Regions from separate parts of the Cupriavidus sp. IK-TO18 genome, predicted to be linked through region 2. Evidence: predicted binding sites of a transcription regulator. Region 2 holds the regulator's gene; the other holds the start of a gene.

Region 1 (6,983 bases), on a different contig from region 2:
GCGAGCCGCGCGACACGGTGGACTTCTCCACGTGCGTGGCAGCCATGGTGCGCAGGTAGTACGTGGTCTTCAGGCCGCGCACCCATGCCAGCTTGTAGGTGTCGTCCAGCTTCTTGCCCGACGCGCCGGCCATGTAGATGTTCAGCGACTGGGCCTGGTCGATCCACTTCTGGCGGCGGCTGGCGGCTTCCACCAGCCAGGTCGGCTCGACTTCAAACGCGGTGGCGTAGATGTCGCGCAGGTCTTGCGGAATGCGGTCGATGCGCGACAGCGAGCCGTCGAAGTACTTCAGGTCGGCAACCATCACCTCGTCCCACAGGCCGCGTTCCTTCAGGTCGCGCACCAGGTAGTCATTGACCACGGTGAACTCGCCCGACAGGTTGGACTTGACGTACAGGTTCTGGAAGGTCGGCTCGATGCAAGCGGACACGCCGATGATGTTCGAAATGGTCGCGGTCGGGGCGATCGCGATGCAGTTCGAGTTGCGCATGCCGTGCTGCTTGATGCGGGCGCGCAGGCTGTCCCAGTCCATGGTGCTGGACAGGTCCACTTCCAGGTAGCCGCCGCGCTCTTCGGCCAGCAGCTTGAGCGAATCTTGCGGCAGGATGCCGCGGTCCCACAGCGAGCCTTCGTAGGTGCTGTAGCGGCCGCGCTCTTCGGCCAGCTCGGTCGAAGCCTGGTAGGCGTAGTAGCACACCGCTTCCATCGAGGTGTCGGCGAACTGCACCGCGGCCTTGCTTGCGTACGGCGTGCGCAGCACGTGCAGGCAGTCCTGGAAGCCCATGATGCCCATGCCGACCGGACGATGGCGCAGGTTGGAATTGCGCGCCTTGTCGACAGCGTAGTAGTTGATGTCGATGACGTTATCCAGCATCCGCATGGCGGTGCGGATGGTCTTCTGCAGCTTGGCGTGGTCGAGCGCGTACGAGCCGTCGGCCTGCCTGGCCAGGTGGGCCACCAGGTTGACCGAGCCCAGGTTGCAGACGGCGATTTCGCTGTCGTTGGTGTTCAGCGTGATTTCCGTGCACAGGTTGGAGCTGTGGACGACGCCGACGTGCTGCTGCGGGCTGCGGATGTTGCAAGGATCCTTGAAGGTGATCCACGGGTGGCCGGTCTCGAACAGCATGCCCAGCATCTTGCGCCACAGTTGCAGCGCGGGCAGCTTCTTGAACAGCTTCAGTTCGCCGCTGGCGGCCTTGGCTTCATAGCCCAGGTAGGCCTTTTCGAATTCCTTTCCGACCTTGTCGTGCAGGTCCGGGCAGGTGGCGGGCGAGAACAGCGTCCACTCGCCGCCTTCCATCACGCGCTTCATGAACAGGTCCGGGATCCAGTTGGCCGTGTTCATGTCGTGGGTGCGGCGGCGGTCGTCGCCGGTGTTCTTGCGCAGCTCCAGGAATTCTTCGATGTCCAGGTGCCACGTTTCCAGGTAAGCGCAGACGGCGCCCTTGCGCTTGCCGCCCTGGTTCACGGCCACGGCGGTGTCGTTCACCACCTTCAGGAACGGGACCACGCCCTGCGACTTGCCGTTGGTGCCCTTGATGTGCGAGCCCAGTGCGCGCACGTTGGTCCAGTCATTGCCCAGGCCGCCGGCGAACTTGGACAGCAGCGCGTTTTCCTTCAGCGCTTCGTAGATGCCTTCCAGGTCGTCCGACACGGTGGTCAGGTAGCACGACGACAGCTGCGAGCGGCGGGTGCCGGAGTTGAACAGGGTCGGCGTGGACGACATGAAGTCGAACGACGACAGCAGCTGGTAGAACTCGATGGCGCGCGCTTCGCGGTCCTTCTCGTTCAGCGCCAGGCCCATGGCCACGCGCATGAAGAAGGCCTGCGGCATTTCGATGCGGGTTTCATCGATATGCAGGAAGTAGCGGTCGTACAGGGTCTGCAGGCCCAGGTAGTTGAACTGGAAGTCGCGGCCGGCGTCGAGCGCGGCGCCCAGGCGGGCCAGGTCATAGGTGGCCAGCTTTTCGTCCAGCAGCTCGGCTTCGATGCCGCGGGCGATGAACTTGGGGAAGTACTCGACGTAGCGGGCCGACATCTCCGTCTGGGTCACTTCGGCGCCCAGGATTTCCTTGCGGATGGTGTGCAGCAGGATACGGGCGGTGACCTGGCTGTAGTTGGGGTCCTTTTCGATCAGGGTACGCGCAGCCAGGATGGCGGAGTCGTACACCTGCGTCATCGGCACGCCTTCGTACAGGTTCTTCAGGGTTTCCTTCAGGATCGGCTCGGCGCTGACCGCATCGCCCAAACCGGAGCAGGCGTTGTCGATCAGGGCGTGCAGCGCGACGATGTCCAGCGGCTTGGCCACGCCGGCGTCTGTCACATTGATCTGGATGCCGGACTGCTGCACGCGGGCCACGGCCTGGGCGCTGGCGCTGGCGCGCTCCTGGGCGCGCTTCTCGCGGTACAGCACGTAGGCGCGGGCCACTTCATGCTCGCCCGAGCGCATCAGGGCCAGCTCGACGTGGTCCTGCACGTCTTCGATATGGATGGCGCCACCGCTCGGGCGGCTACGCACCAGCGCGCGCACCACGCTGTCGGTCAGTTGCTCGACGATCTCGCGCACGCGCGCGGAAGCTGCGCCCTGCCCGCCGTTGACGGCGAGGAAGGCCTTGGTCATGGCGACGTTGATCTTGGACGGCTCGAACGCCACCACGGCGCCGTTGCGACGGATGATCTTGTGATCCGGGTAGCTGGTGGAAGCGGCGCTGGAGGTCTGTGCGTTGGGTGCCTGGCTGGCAACGCCGGCGGCGGCGCCACCCGTGGTGAGTTCGTTCTGGGCCGTTTGCATGTGAAGTCCTGTTTTTACCCTGGATTTAAGAGACAAAAGAGTCCCTGGCGAAATGCGGCGGAAAGAAGGATCCGTTTCGGTGTGACCGCGCACGGACAAACTGCCTTTGCGTGAACATTTCGCCAGGGACTCTTTGTGATTCGCTAGCTTTGCGGAGGTTTCCGGACGGGTTGCACTCGCTGTGCAACCGGCACCTCACACTTGGGCCAGCTCCCCGGTTTGACTACTAGATATAGTGGGTACTGCTGAAAACTTGGCTAAGTATAGTGAAACGAATCCGAATGACCAGTCTTGACAACCGTTATTTCGGGGTCGTTTCGCGGTCGGGCCGCCGCGTGCGGCAGCGCCACATGCCCGGGAGCCTAGTACACACAAGGGTTTCAGCGAAACCGTTCGCAACTGCACATTTCACAAAAATTTTTTTGATTGTTGCGAGCATGCGATAGCCCCTAACCTGCCTGGGGCATGTGTGCCAAAAAGGGGCGCACGACCATGGGGAATGACGTTACGAATTCATCACCCCGTGGTATGCCGATAGGGCAACATGCCTGGCGGCACTGCTGCACCGGCGGCGAAGCGGTCCCAGTCGAAATGCGGGCCGGGATCGGTCTTGCGCCCCGGGGCGATGTCGCTGTGGCCGGCAATCGCGCGCACCGGGTAGGCCGCCATCAGGGCCGGGACCAGGGCGGCCACGGTGTCGTACTGGGCGGGGGTGAACGGCAGGTCGTCGCAACCCTCGATCTCGATGCCGATCGAGAAGTCGTTGCAGCGCGTGCGGCCGAAGAAGTCGGACTGGCCGGCATGCCAGGCCCGCTGCGTGCACGGCACGAACTGCACCAGCTCGCCCTGCCGCGTCACCAGGAAGTGCGCGGACACCTGGACCTGGTGGATGGTGGCGAAGAACGGGTGCTTGTCCGGGTCGAGTCGGTTCTGGAAGAACGCTTCGATGTCGCCGCTGCCGAACTGGCCGGGCGGCAGGCTGATGTTGTGCAGCACCACCAGGTCCACGGGCATGCCGGTGGGCCGTTCGTCGAAATTGGGCGACGGCACGCGGCGGGCGGCGGGTACCCAGCCGTCTGCGTCTGGGAGGAAGGCACGCACCTGTGCAGGCAGATTGGGCTGGCTGGGCCTCGTCATGGCGTGCCCTCGCCCGCGCCGTCGCCGTTGTTCTCGGCCACGCCGCGGTCAGCGGCGTCCATGGCTTCGCGGATGCCAAGCTGCTGGATGCGGTAGCGCAGCTGGCGCAGGTTCAGGCCGAGCAGCGGCGCGGCAGCGGTGCGGTTGAAGTTGGTCTGCGCCAGTGCCTGCAAAATCAGTTCGCGCTCCACGGCTTCGAGCCGGGCCGGCAGGTCGATTGGGAAGACGATGCCGCGGCAGGCGCGCTCGGTGGCGTCGCCCTCGGGTTCGGGCTGGGTGGCGGGCGGTGCGGCAACCTGTGGCGCGGCAGCAGGTTCGGCCACGGCTGCGGGCGTGGGTGTCGCCGCGGGCGGCATCGGCGCCCACATGCCCGGCGCGCCCCAGGGGGCGTACTGGGTCGCAGGGACCGGTGACGCCATCGTGGGCGCGGGGGCCATCAGCCCGGCGCCGGGCGCGCCGGCATCCAGCGGGCCGAGGTCGGCCACCTCGATCTGCTCGCTCTCGGCAAAGGCGTAGGCACGCTCGAGCAGGTTTTCCAGTTCGCGGACGTTGCCCGGGAAGCGGTAGGCGGCCAGCTGCTCCAGCGCGGCCGGCGCCAGGCGCTTGGGATGCGGGTCGCCATAGCGCACCGCCAGGTGGTCCAGGATGGCGCGCGCCAGCACCGGGATGTCTTCGCCACGCTCGCGCAGCGTGGGCATGCGCAGCGCCAGCACGTTCAGGCGGTAATACAGGTCCTGGCGGAACTGGCCGGCGGCGACCATCGCGGCCAGGTCCTTGTGGCTGGCGCACATCACGCGCACGTCCACGGCATCTTCGCGGCTGGCGCCGATCTTGCGCACGCGGCGCTCCTGCAGCGCGCGCAGCAGCTTGACCTGCATGGCCAGCGGCAGGTCGGCCACCTCGTCGAGCAGCAGCGTGCCGCCGTTGGCGGCATGGAAAAAGCCGCCCCGCTCGCCATCGGCGCCAGTGAAGGCGCCTTTGACGTGGCCGAAGAACTCCGACTCCATCAGCGTCTCGGGGATGGCGCCGCAGTTGACCGCGATAAACGGGTGCGAAGCGCGCGCGCTGATCGCGTGGATGGCGCGCGCGGCGCGCTCCTTGCCGCTGCCCGATTCGCCGCTGATGACCACCGGGGCCATGCTGCGCGCCAGCCGCGACAGCGAGCGGCGCACCTCGTGCATGGCGGCGGAATGGCCGGGCAGCAACGCCGCGGCGCGGTCGGCGGCAGCGTCCGCGCCGGCGCTGCCGCCGGCATCGGCTTCGCTGCTGTCGCGCTGCTGGCGGCCGAGCGCGTTGAGCACCAGGCTGCGCAGCTGCTCCAGCGAGACCGGCTTGGCGATGTAGTCGAAGGCGCCGGCCTTGAGCGCCTCGACAGCGTTGTCGGCGCTGCCGTAGGCGGTGATGACCGCCACCGGGATGCGCTCGGGCGCGGCCGACAGCTGCCGCACGATCTCGATGCCCAGGCCGTCGCCCAGCCGCATGTCGGTCAGCACCAGGCTGTAGCGGCCCTGCGCCAGCTTCTGCCGCGCCTCGGCCAGCGAGCCGGCCAGCACCACGTCATGGCCCATGCGCCGGATGGAGATGTCGAGCAGCTCGCGCAGGTCGGCCTCGTCGTCGATGACGAGGATGGGATCGGGCGTACGGGATGGCATGGTGGCGGGTGTGGATGGGCGGACGCCGTTCATGCGACGGCCGCGTCGGCGGTCTCGATGCGCAGCGTCAGGACAAAGGCTTTGGCCGGCAGTGTATCGCGCGCAGCGGCGGCCAGCACGCCGGTGCGCTCGAGCAGCGCCGGCACCGAGACCGCGCCGTAGCGTACTTGCGCATCGTTGGCGCCGCACAGCTCGCGTGCCATGAACAGGCCCAGGCCGGTGCCCTGGGCGTTGCTGGTAAAGAAGGGTTCGAACAGGCTGCGCTGGTGCTCGCGCGAGACCTCGGCGCCGTCGTTCCAGACGATCAGCTCGGCGTGATGCTGGTCCAGCGCGTGCGCCAGCAGCCGGATCGAGCCGGGCAGCCGGCTGCAGTAGCGCCAGGCGTTGTCGAGCAGGTTGCCCAGCACCTGTTGCAACTGCGCGGCGTCGAACACCACCGGCTGGGCCACGTCGACGGTCAGGCGGATGGCGTTGGCGTTGACGTCGGCGCGGCCGGCCGGGCGGGTCTCGCCGGCGTGCGGGCGGCGCGAGCGCATTTCCAGGCGCCAGCGCTCGACGATCTCGGGCAGCGCCTGCGCCAGGTGCACGGTGCTGCGGCCGGTGCGCGGGCGGCGCGACATCTGCAGCACGTCGGACACCACCTGATCGAGCCGGCGCACGTTGTCGTTGATGATGCGCAGCAGGCGAGCGTCGATGTCGACGTCCGCGCCGCTGTCCGCCGCGCCAGGCTCCTGCCGCGCGGAATCGGCCAGCAGTTCGCTGGCCTGGCTGATCGCCGCCAGCGGGTTGCGGATCTGGTGCGCGATGCTGGCCACCAGCCGGCCCATCGCGGCCAGCTTTTCCTGCTGCACCTGTTCGGCGATGCGCTCCCAGCTTTCGATATGAACCAGCACGGTGTCGCGCATCTCGCTGCGCAGCAGCGCTTCGTCTTCCTGCGACCAGGCCATGGCCTCGTTCTGCGCAATGGCCAGGCGCAGGCGGGCGGCGGCCTCGGGCGAGAGCTCGTTCCACGCGGCGGTGTCGAGTTGCGACGGCACCGTGCGCCCCTGCGCCAGCGTCGAGCGCAACCCCGCCAGCCCCGGCAGCACGAAGCGCAGCCGCAACCGGGTGTGCTGCATGGTGCCGTCGGCCAGCGCGCTGCCCGACGCCATCGGCAGCAGCTGCAGGATGCGCGGCACGTCGTCCTTGCTGCGCAGCCAGTCGCGCAGCATTTCCATCAGCGGCTGCAGGCGCGGGATGCGGCGCAGGTCGAACAGCACGGCATCGGTGCCGCCGCCACTGCCCTGCTCCGCCGATGCCCCCAGCCGGCGCGAATAGATGCGCTCATGCGCCTGCACGCCCAGCAGCACCACCGCCGCCGGGTTGGCCGCCACCACGGCGCCGTTGGCGCGCACCAGCATCAC
Region 2 (6,983 bases):
ATTCGACAGGCCGCGGAATGCGTTCATGATCCCCCACACGGTGCCGAACAGGCCGATATACGGGCTGACCGAGCCCACCGAGGCCAGGAACGGCAGGTGCGACTCGAGCACGTCCATCTCGCGCTGGTAGGCGGCACGCATGGCGCGGCGGGCCGCGTCGAGCAGCGCGCCGGAATCGTTGCCGCGCTCGCGCGCCTTCAGGAACTCGCCCATGCCGGATTCAAAGATCCGCTCGAGCGCGCCGGTGTTGTGGCGGTTGTTGACGGCACTGTTATAGAGCGCCTGCAGGTCGCCGCCGGCCCAGAAGTCGCGCTCGAACCCTTCGGTCTGGGTGCGCGCCGAGCGCAATGCCAGGTGCTTGCGGAAGATATAGGTCCACGAAAACAGCGACATGACGAGCAACAGCGCCATGACGGCCTGTGCCAGCAGGCTGGCGTGGAGCACCAGCGTTACGATCGACATGTCTTGCGTGACGGTCACGGGATTCATCGGGCGGACTTGATGGTAGCTAGGACGGGGGCCGGAATCGGGGCGGGACGAAAAGTGCTTCGATCAACACATCCGACGCGGATGGCGCCGGATGCAAGCATCAGCTCGTCACGCCAGGCTTCCTGCGTGAACTGGACCGAGGCCGGGCCGACCCGGTCGATGCGCGTGCGGATCTCGAGCTGGTCATCGAGGCGGGCGGGCGCATTGTAGTCCACCGCCGTGCTACGGACGATGAAGACCACGCCGGCCTCGTCGGCCAGCGCCTGCTGCTCGATACCGAGCGAACGCAGCCACTCGGTGCGGGCCCGTTCGAAGAACTTGAGGTAGTTGGCGTAGAACACTACGCCGCCCGCGTCGGTGTCTTCCCAGTACACCCGCAGGGTCCAGACAAAGTTTGTCATGGCCGCGATTGTAACGGAGAGCGAACGCGGTTTCGTGTAAACCCGCAGTACGAGTTTGCAACAGCAAGTTGCTGGCCAGCCCTTGACCAGCCTTGGCTGGCGGGTTGACGGCTTGCGGCGGGCGCACTCTACGCGCTACACTGCGCGCAACCATTCCATCTTGCGCGACTGGCGAAGTCAGTGGGCACTACCACGAGGAAGCGCAAGTTCTCTGGCGTGTTGTTTCACACGCCTGCCGCTCGCCTGGGCAGCGAATGGGAAGCAGGGTGCGCCCTGCGCCGACGGCTGCAAAGTGCCGCCGGCGCCGGTCGCCGCTAGCCTTCCCCGCGCGCCCTAACCGATGCCCCCGATGCTTGAATCGGATTCCCTTTTTTCAGACGAGTCTCGCCATGTTCGAACGCAGCCGTTTCACGATCGACCAGATCGACCCTGAGGTCTTTGCCGCCATCCAGAAGGAAAACCAGCGCCAGGAAGACCACATCGAGCTGATCGCCTCCGAAAACTACACCTCGCCGGCCGTGATGGCCGCGCAGGGTTCGCAACTGACCAACAAGTATGCCGAGGGCTATCCCGGCAAGCGCTACTACGGTGGCTGCGAGTTTGTCGACATGGTCGAGCAGCTGGCCATCGACCGCGTCAAGCAGCTGTTCGGCGCCGAGGCCGCCAACGTGCAGCCCAACTCGGGCTCGCAGGCCAACCAGGGCGTGTACTTCGCCATGCTCAAGCCGGGCGACACCATCATGGGCATGAGCCTGGCCGAAGGCGGCCACCTCACCCACGGCATGGCGCTCAACATGAGCGGCAAGTGGTTCAACGTGGTCAGCTACGGCCTGAACGCCCAGGAAGACATCGACTACGACGCGCTGGAAAAGCTCGCGCAAGAGAAGAAGCCCAAGCTGATCATCGCCGGCGCCTCGGCCTTCGCGCTGCGCATCGACTTCGAGCGCATCAGCAAGGTCGCCAAGTCGATCGGTGCCTACTTCATGGTCGACATGGCCCACTACGCTGGCCTGATCGCCGCGGGCGTCTACCCGAACCCGGTGCCGCACGCCGACTTCGTCACCACCACCACGCACAAGAGCCTGCGCGGCCCGCGCGGCGGCGTGATCCTGATGAAGGCCGAGCATGAGAAGGCCATCAACTCGGCGATCTTCCCCGGCATCCAGGGCGGCCCGCTGATGCACGTGATCGCCGGCAAGGCGGTGGCGTTCAAGGAAGCACTGACCCCCGAGTTCAAGGAATACCAGCAGCAAGTGGTGAAGAACGCCGCCGTGCTGGCCGAGACCCTGATCGCGCGCGGCCTGCGCATCGTCTCTGGCCGTACCGAAAGCCACGTGATGCTGGTCGACCTGCGCGCCAAGCACATCACCGGCAAGGACGCCGAACGCATCCTGGGCGAGGCGCACATCACCGTCAACAAGAACGCCATCCCGAACGATCCGGAAAAGCCGTTCGTGACCTCGGGCGTGCGCCTGGGCTCGCCGGCCATGACCACGCGCGGCTTCAAGGAAGAAGAAGCCCGCATCGTCGGCAACCTGATCGCCGACGTGCTGGAGAACCCGCACGACGCCGCCAACATCGCCAGCGTGCGCGAGCAGGTGGCTGCCCTGACCAAGCGTTTCCCGGTCTACGGCTGATGCTTCCAGGCCACCCGCGAGGGTGGCCGGCAGCCCCGCAAGCCGCGCCCTGCCACACGCAGGCGGTCCGGCTTGCGGGCCTCGCCAACCCGCCCGCCTGCGCAGGACATCCATGCGGAACAGGCGACGGAATTCAACTGAAGGTGGTCCGGCATGAAATGCCCCTTTTGCGGTCATTCCAATACCCAGGTGCTCGACACGCGCATGTCGGAAGACGGCGATGCCGTGCGCCGGCGCCGGCGCTGCGAGTCCTGCGACCGCCGCTTCACCACCTATGAGCGGATCGAGCTGTTCTTTCCCGCCATCGTCAAGAAAAACGGTTCGCGCGTCGACTACGCGCGCGCCAAGCTGAAGGATTCGATGCGCCTGGCGCTGCGCAAGCGCCCGGTCTCGGCCGAGGCCATCGATGAAGCCATCACCCGCATCGAGGAAAGACTGCTGTCGCTGGGCGAGAAGGAAATCCCCAGCAGCCAGGTCGGCGAGCTGGTGATGCGCGAGCTGCGCAAGCTCGACAAGATCGCGTATATCCGGTTTGCGTCGGTGTACCGGAGTTTCGAGGATGTTTCCGAATTCTCCGATGTGCTCGCCGAAGTGACCGCGGGCAACAGCAAGCGCTGAGCGCCCTGCTCCACCGTCAACGTTCCCAGCAGTCTTGCAGATACGCGGCGGGATTCGCGCCGACCGCGTTCAGCCGCGTGCCCGCCTGGTCCGGCAAGGAGGTGCCGCAGGCATCCGCCGCATTGACTGGCACGGCCTGCACACATAGCCGTTCGCCGTCAGCGAACTGGCCACCAGCGAGATGTTGTAGCGCACCCGGTTGCTGTCGCGCGGCGAGGTGCGCAACGCTGCCGGCAAGGCAAACGCCGCCCCGGCCGTATCCTGGTCATCGCGCCCGTTGACCGAGCGGAAGCGCTCCAGCTGCTGCGCCGCCTCGGTCATCATGCCGCGCGCATCGGTGCGGTAGCGACGCCGCACATGCTCGGTGCAGTTGGGGATGGCGATCGCGGCGAGGATGCCGAGGATCGATACCGCGACCATCAGCCCGATCAGCGTCATGCCGCCCATGGTCCGGACGCGGCGGCTACGGAACCCAGATATTGCCCTTTTCCATCACGCTGATGACATCGCCCGTGGTCGCGCTGGCGACCGGTTCATCGCGGTCTTACCAAATTTTGCGCATTCATATCAGGCGTCTACAAAGCGCACGGCAGCGGCGGGATACGGTGGAGGTCCCGAAATGCCCTGACGCCGCGCGCCATGCACCATCTCTTCGCCCTGCCCTGCCGCCTGCTTCGTTGCCTGCTTCGTTGTCTTCCTCGTTGCCTGCCTCCACGTGGCGCCATCCGCGGATACATCCTGTTCGAATCGCTCTGCGGGCTGGCGATCTTCACCGCCGGCCTGGCATCGCTCGCAATCCTGGGGCCGACGGGACTCGGCTGGCAGCGAGCGCTGGATCAGGCTAGCCATGACACGCGCAGGACGGCAGAGTCGGCCGAACTGGCGCCATGGCCGGCCGGACTGCCTCTGAACCGTGCCGGCGCGGGGCTGCCATGAGAGCGCTTCCGATACGAACGCTTCCGATGCGCCGCCATGGCCAGGGCTTTTCGCTGACCGAAGCCATGGTCGGCCTGGCGCTCGGGCTCATTGTCGCCGCCGTCGCCACGGCGGCGTGGCAGGTGGCACTGTCCGCCTACCGCAGCGCGGCGGAGCGCGTACTGCTGGAAGAACGCGGCCAGCGCGCGCTCGCCATCCTGAGCGCGCTGCTGCGCCAGGCCGGCTGGCATGCCGGCACACTCGACGCGTCGGCGCCGCCCGCCGTCAGCGGCGCCGACGACTGCGGGCAGCCGGGCATCGCCGAAGTGCCGACGTGCACCCGCCACGGCGTCGCGAACAGCGATGTGCTGCTGGTGCGGTTCAGCGGCCAGGGCCAGCCCGGCGATCCGAGCCAGCCTGACGAGACGATGATCGATTGCAGCGGGTATCCGCTGGCGGCACGGATGGCGGGGGCCGAAGGCGCCACGGGTTTTGTCGCGGCGAACATGCTCTATATAGCCGCCGCCACGGACGGCGAGCCGCAACTGCTGTGCCGCTATCCGTCCCGCCGCAATGGCCAGGTCGACGGACAGGGCTGGACTTCGGGGGCACTGGTCCGTGGCGTCGCCTCGCTGCAACTGCGCTTCGGGGTGGACATGGATGGCGACCGTCAGCCAGATGCGTTCCTGCCAGCGGCACGGGTCCAGGCCATGGGGGCGCACGCATGGCAGCGCGTACTGGCGGTGCAGATCGCGCTTGCGCTGCAGGGCGAGCAGCGCGGCGCTGCCCGTGACGCTGCCGTGAGCGCGCGCGCTGACGATGCCCTGGCCGACCTGCAGGCAGCGCCGGTCGACACGCACCGCGCCAACCGGCGCGTGTTCGCCACGACGGTCCGCCTGCGCAACGCCCTGCGCTGCGAGGAGACACTATGCTGAGGCCGCACGCGATGACGCAGGCCGGCGGCATCACGCTGCTGTTCGCGGCGACGATGCTGCTGCTGGTCGCCGCCACCGCGGCGGCCATGCTGCAAATGCTTTTGGCAGGCCGGCAACTGGCGGCCGCCGGCCGCGATCGCGAGATCGCGTTCCGGGCAGCAGAAGCCGCCCTGCTCGAGGCGGAGGCGGAACTGCTCGCCGCCGCCGGTGGCAGTGACGACCGCTTCGGCCAGTGGCCCGCCGCGGGCGAATGCGGTCGCGGCGCGCAGGCGGCGCTGTGCAACACTGCGCACGCGCGCACGCCGGTATGGCAGCCGTGGCTGCATGGCCTGGCTACGGACCTGGCGATTGGCGTGCCGGCAAGCGGCGTTGCCATCGTGCCGGAAGCCTTTGCAGGTTCTTTTACGGCGCCGCGTTACGTTGCCGAGCTGCTCGACTACGGCCCCATGCCTGACGAAGGCCGGCCGGCCTTGCCGCGGCTGCGCATCACCGCCGTCGGCTTCGGCCGCTCGCCCGCGGTACGGGCCGTCGTGCAGAGCATCGTGCAGCCATGAACCTACGCGCCGCCCTTATGCTTGCCTGCGTGCTCCCGCTGCTGCCTGTCCTGGCGGTTGCGGCCGGCAATGACAGCACTGCCGGCCAGCTCCCGCTCGCTTACCAGATCGAACCCGGCGCAAAATCCTGGACTGGCCGGTTGCGCGCAGTCGGCTGGCAAGCGTCGCTCGTCGGCACCGACGATCGCCAGCCACTGTCGGGCCTGTGGGAAGCGGGTGCCTTGCTGGATGCCAGGCAACTCCCATCGCGCAGGATCTACACCTCGCTGCCGGCGTCCATGCTCCAGCCGGAGCGGCTGGTGGCGCTCCAATGGCCCGACCTGGACGATGCCACGCGCGAGCGACTCGACGTCCAGCAACTGGCCTGGCTGCGCGGCGACAATGCCAATCCCGCGCTGCGCCCGCGCGAGACGCGGCTGGCCAGCGCGCGCGGCGCGCGCGTGCTGGTGGTCGCGCCGCCGGCGTGGCAGCCGGGACAGCCTGGCCATGCTCCCTTCCGCGTGCGCCATGCACAGCGGCCACACATGGCATGGCTCGGCACCGTCGATGGCCAGCTGCACGGCTTCGATGCCGTCAACGGCGAGGAGCGTGCCGTCTACCTGCCCCGCACGTTGCTGCCGCTGGCCGCCGCCATGGCCGAGTCCAGGGCCCCGGTCGCGCCCAATCCCTGCCCCCGCCCCGAAAGCACCGACGCCGTCGTCGGCGGTGCCTGGCGCACGCTGCTGCTGTGCGCGTTCCGCGGCGGGCCGGAGGACATTGCCGGGGTGTTTGCACTAGACATCACCGAACCAGACGCCGCGCTGCCATTGCGGTTGCTGTGGGAACAGGCGGCCACGCCGGCCTTGCCGCTTGCCGGCATCGGGCCGGTTCGCGTGGCCGCGCTAAGCGACAGCCAGGCGCCGCGCTGGCATGCCATCGCACTGCTGGCACCACCGGCGGAGCCCGGGCTTGCGCTGCTGCCGCTCGACACGCCAGCGGCGCCATGGCGCATGCTGCGCGTGGCCGGGCAAGGCTGCGACGGCACGCCATCGGCGGCCGCGCTGCGCGCCGTGACCGTGGCAAAGGCGTTCGACGGCACTGCGCTGGCTGCGTACGCCACCGATGCTGACGGCCAGCTGTGGCGTTTTGCGCTGGGCGATGTCCTGCGGCAGCAGCCTGCGCCGCCGGCCACCTGCCTGTATCGCCTGCGCGGCGGGGTCGGCCTTGCCGAGCCGGCCCCGCCGGTGGTGCTGGGCACGCCGGCGCAACCGCTGGTGGTCTATGCGGCCGGCAACGAACTGGCCGCCGTAGCCGATGGCACCCATGCCGCCAGCCAGCCCGCCAGCATCGAAGTGCGAGCACAAGGCGCCGGCTTTGTCCTCCAGGCCGCACCGGGCCAGAGGCCGTCGGCGCAAACGGTTGGCTGGCACCTTGTCCTGCCCGATGCCGACGAAC

Evidence for each region. Region 2 encodes NrdR, which represses ribonucleotide reductase genes. Its sites were predicted from a motif close to CACNANATNTNGTG; they were not measured.
Region 1: the regulator NrdR is predicted to act here: its motif matches at 3,016-3,029, upstream of IPF36_RS25745 (ribonucleoside-diphosphate reductase subunit alpha).

Annotation. Positions count from the first base shown of each region.
Region 1 covers NZ_JADGMP010000033.1:69,096-76,078, reverse strand. The annotation lists gene IPF36_RS25745 (ribonucleoside-diphosphate reductase subunit alpha) at 1-2,791, opposite strand, end outside; gene ampD (1,6-anhydro-N-acetylmuramyl-L-alanine amidase AmpD) at 3,308-3,928, opposite strand; gene IPF36_RS25735 (sigma-54 dependent transcriptional regulator) at 3,925-5,580, opposite strand; gene IPF36_RS25730 (sensor histidine kinase) at 5,610-6,983, opposite strand, start outside.
Region 2 covers NZ_JADGMP010000005.1:134,698-141,680, reverse strand. The annotation lists gene tolQ (protein TolQ) at 1-489, opposite strand, end outside; gene ybgC (tol-pal system-associated acyl-CoA thioesterase) at 486-890, opposite strand; ZMP/ZTP riboswitch at 1,045-1,146, shown strand; gene glyA (serine hydroxymethyltransferase) at 1,280-2,527, shown strand; gene nrdR (transcriptional regulator NrdR) at 2,681-3,145, shown strand; gene IPF36_RS03080 (type IV pilin protein) at 3,215-3,583, opposite strand; gene IPF36_RS03075 (PilW family protein) at 4,108-4,995, shown strand; gene IPF36_RS03070 (pilus assembly protein) at 5,007-5,549, shown strand; gene IPF36_RS03065 (PilC/PilY family type IV pilus protein) at 5,546-6,983, shown strand, end outside.